DNA from 2 places in the Halobacillus rhizosphaerae genome. Region 2 is predicted to be linked to the other one. Evidence: riboswitches for the same ligand, from Rfam matches in the RefSeq annotation. Region 2 holds a riboswitch; the other holds the start of a gene.
The links. Region 2 has a riboswitch for cyclic di-GMP ahead of Q7A53_RS14965 (anti-repressor SinI family protein). Riboswitches for the same ligand answer to the same signal wherever they lie in the genome.
Positions count from the first base shown of each region.

Region 1: it holds a riboswitch for cyclic di-GMP, as region 2 does, so the genes downstream of both, Q7A53_RS00755 (EAL domain-containing protein) here and Q7A53_RS14965 (anti-repressor SinI family protein) in region 2, are expected to answer to the same signal.

Region 1 covers NZ_JAUTWQ010000001.1:153,899-156,103, forward strand. Annotated here, with positions in the region: gene Q7A53_RS00745 (hypothetical protein) at 644-823, shown strand; gene Q7A53_RS00750 (response regulator transcription factor) at 828-1,004, shown strand; cyclic di-GMP riboswitch class I at 1,020-1,106, shown strand; gene Q7A53_RS00755 (EAL domain-containing protein) at 1,238-1,723, shown strand; gene Q7A53_RS00760 (PilZ domain-containing protein) at 1,765-2,205, shown strand, end outside.
Region 2 covers NZ_JAUTWQ010000014.1:23,230-25,434, forward strand. Annotated here, with positions in the region: gene Q7A53_RS14960 (TcaA second domain-containing protein) at 1-585, opposite strand, end outside; gene Q7A53_RS14965 (anti-repressor SinI family protein) at 704-826, opposite strand; cyclic di-GMP riboswitch class I at 851-954, opposite strand; gene Q7A53_RS14970 (YkvS family protein) at 1,041-1,250, opposite strand; gene Q7A53_RS14975 (LCP family glycopolymer transferase) at 1,586-2,205, opposite strand, start outside.

The sequences.
Region 1 (2,205 bases), on a different contig from region 2:
AGGCAGTTGGCAGAATTTTATCATTAGGAGTATCCTTGTTTCGTAGACCATTTGAGATAAACTCAAAGAATATTGATTTAATATGGTTTTACACCACTAAAAACTATTGCAATTATAAGGCATCCAACAGCCTTTTAAGCTGTGGGGCAGGTGGCGAATCCATTTTAGGACGCTAACTTTAAAAACACTGACTCTCTTTTGTTTTGATAGAGTCAGTGTTTTTTTGATTTCTATTTGATTGCATATCTTGAGTTATAGTTGAGAAATTACTTTAGAAATAATCTTCAGAGATTCCAGGACGGAGTAAAAAGGATGTTAAAGAATGCCTGTTCTTATTATAGCTTAGCGTTCTAGGAATTTACTTAGCCTTATCTTTGCTGTAAAAATTTATCGAATTCCTCGTCTAATCTTGTGAGAAAAACGTTACTAAATTGATTTAATTAAGCGTAAGCATATAGTTCTATCTTGCTGTATGGAACTATATGAAGAGTAAGTATAATTTAGAGGAAAAAGGAAAAAAATAGCTAATTATAAGTGTAATATAGCACAAAATGGTTAAAAAATAATCCCTATAGGTTATAGGAATATTTTACTAGCTGTTGTAATATAAATTATGAAATAAGAAGAAATTGGGTGATAGAGTATGGATGTTATAAAATCTTTCAAATTAAATGAACAAGAAATCAAGGACTTAATTGCTGCCGTAAATTTTATGATCTATCATTCGAAAAACAAAGAATCTGATAGGATCCAAAGATTACAAGGAATGCTTAAAGATTTCCTAGCCAATTCCAAAGAGCATGAAGATGAAAAAGATTTTTAAAAAAATGCTCTCTCACAGGGAAAAACAAATTTTTTCGCTTTTGGTTAATGGCTCCTTAAATAAGGAAATTGCACATGCTTTACATATATCAGATCATACAGTAAAAGTACATTTAAGAAACATCTATCGTAAATTGGATGTTAATAACAAAGTAGAGTTGATCCTTCGTTACAAAGACTAAAATACATACTTTAAATTTCAGAAATGGCAAACCTACTGAAAAGCAGGGACGCAAAGCCACGGGTCTAAAGCAAATAATTGTTAAGACAGCCGGGTTACCTAAGGAATGAGAATTAAAGTGATCTCATTTTACTTGAGTTCACTTTTTTTATATAAAAAAATAGAAAGGAGAATTAGATACCTTATCTATACATAAAGCTCTTGAATCCTACTGGGCGGCAGGATTAAAAGAAAATGACGGGCTTTTGTTTTTTAAATGTGTTTTTTTCCACCATATTAAATCCAAATTTCCGATCATTCATAAATAAGATTGTCACAACTTATCCAATAAGTCAAAATATCATCTTCGAAATTAATGAAATGGAAGACTATGGGGATACAAAGGTATTTATGCAAGCATTAAACTTTGTTAGAGAACTGGGCATAGGTATTGCAATTGATGATATGGGAAAAGGTAACTCCCAGCTTCAATCCATCATTGAATGGAAGCCGGATTATGTGAAACTAGACAGATATTTAACTAAGGGTCTTAACGAATCTAAGAGAAAGCAAAGTATCGTTAAACTGCTCTTAGGTTACTCTCAGGAATTTGGTATAAAAGTGATAATGGAAGGAATTGAAACAGTTGAAGAGTTGAAAACCGCCAAAGATTTAGGCGTTTATATTGCTCAGGGGTTTGCTTTGGGAACTCCTGAGAGATTGAAAACATTATTGAGGTGAGGATGATGCTGTATATATTGATATACGAAATATTCCTAAATATGGTATTAATTGTTCTCCCCGTCTATGGACAAAAATCATTTAATAAAGAAAAGAGAAAAGTTAACACTTTAACCAGTCAAAAAGATAGAGACTCTTTATTGAAAAAGCATAAAACCAAGCAGAAGGGAAATTTTCGGTTAGAAATCCCATCTAAGGAATCTTTTCTCATATTAAAAGTTATTGAAAATGAAGATTTTACTAAATTAATAGGTAAGATTGTAAAAGGTAACATTAAAGACATTAGCACCACCGGAGTGAAATTTATTTGTCCCTACAACCTTCCCGTCCATCTTAAAATTAAAGTGGAGATCTGCTTTAAAATAGCAAGTAAAGAGTTCAGATTCAATGCCTACATTGTAAGGAAAGATGAGCACCTTAGCAGAAAATCAAAAAATTATGGTATTAAATTCATAGAAATAACTTCTAAGGAACAAGAAAAT
Region 2 (2,205 bases):
AGGACTCAGGACGAAGTGGTAATCAGGGAAAAACAGCCATTTTTTTCCGTGTTTTTCCAAAGTTAAATATCGACCTTCTAATGCTGCTTGATTACCATTCTTAATATGACTGACGAGTGACACCATTGCTTCACGGTTTTCATGATAATAGTCAATGAGTGATTCTGCTTCATTCTTGGTAAACGTTTGATCTTTACCTGGAAAAACAATTAAATCGGTAAGTTTTGCTGCATCACTGTTATTCACAGCCTTTTCCAATGCCTTCGTTGTATAAGCTGGAGAAGTAATCTTCTGAAGAATAAACCAGCCAGTAATTAAGAGAGCAACAATCAAAACGGCAGTAATAAAAATCGTAAAAATTCTCTTCCAATCTCGTTTCTTATACTGCTCGGAGTCTTCTTCTGCATCATAATCATAATCCGGTTGCGAGGCGTTCATCCAGTCTCCCTGGTTTCTCGCAAAATCAGCCGGCTGCTTTTTTACTTTTCTTTCTTCTTGTTTCTTTGTCTGCTGAGGCGCATTGCAAAACGGACACTCCTCAGCATCTGGATAAATAAGATTTCCGCATTTTTCACACTTTTTCATTCTATCCCCCCAGTTTCCACTTTCCAACTATATATTACCATATTCGACAAAGAAACAGGACAAATGACTCACAATTGGCCAAGAAAAAACCCACTTTAGAAGTGGGCAGAAATAGTGTTCACTTATTAATATTTATTAAAAATGCTCGAATCTCTTCTTTACTCATTCCTAATTTCTTTGCTTCCTTCACCAAATCCACCCATTCAGCATCCAGTAATTCCTTCTTCAACTGAGTTGTCAATGAATGATCCCTCCATCATTCATCCTTAGCAGCTCGGCAGTCTTAACTCTACTAATGTAGACAAAAGAAGGAGTTGAAGACCCGTAGTTTTGCGTCCTTACCTTTCGATAAGTTTGCCTTTAAATAAGGAATGGAATAAAAACTTAGAATACTCTGTAAATTAGTATCTTTATTTTACTGGATAATGAATGAAATGTATAGCTTTTTTTTGAAATTATTCTTCTTCAATACGATAATTTGTGTGGGCAACTACTGTTCGTTCGAATTCAAAATCAATATCCTCAAGATTTTCCATAATCGTCAAGTCCACAATGACAGATCTTTGACACTGGCTGGGAATAACTTTTCCTCTGAAAACCATGTCATCTCTCTCAAAGCTTACAATTTGTCCTGGATTTGCAATTCGATCATCTGGTTGTATCATGATAAGAATCCACCCTTTACAAAGTAATGATTATCCTAAACGCTGTATAATTTCATTAATAGCCACATTCGTATTCTCTACTAATCCGTTATCCACACGATTAATGATTGAAGCTAGTATTTCTTTCAATTCTTCATTTGTACACACATACTTCATCCTTTATATATAATTTGTATTTTAATAAAATTATATTTACAGAATATAATACTTCATACGACATAAAAATACAAGTGTTAACAACTACCCTGATATACTTAATAATAAACATGAAAATTACATTCTATTAAAATAGTAAAGCCGTGACAGGAATACCCATCACGGCGGCAGACCCACTGCTATTTTTCATTCATATCTTTCACCATATTATGAACTTTCATGACTTCCTCATCAGGAATGATCAGGTAATAAATTCCATCAATCGTTTTGGCATGACCGCTCATTTCATAGGAGGTTACATCCTTCCGTGTTGACCGGTAATTTAAAAATAGGTTCTTCATATCGGAGAATTCCATATTGGTTTTTACATTGTTTCCAAGGACATCCAGTACGGAACTAATTTTGTTCACTGACCCTACACTGGCACCTTTATCAATGATCGCCTGAATGACTTTACGCTGGCGCTCATTACGGCCAAAGTCTCCTCTCGGATCAAGGTGGCGCATGCGGACATACCCCATAGCTTGTGCCCCATTCAAAGTAAGTTCGCCTTTTTTATAATGATACCCTTTTTTATAGTAGCCTTCATCGTACCAGTCGATCTCATTGTTGACAGTAATCCCACCAACAGCATCCACCATTTCTGCCAGGCCTTCCATATTGATCTTCACATAATAATCCAGATCAATATTCAGGAAATTTTCCACAGTCTGGATGGACATATCAGTGCCGCCAAATGCATACGCATGGTTAATCTTGTCCGTAGTGCCATGACCGACAATTTTAGTTCGGGTATCTC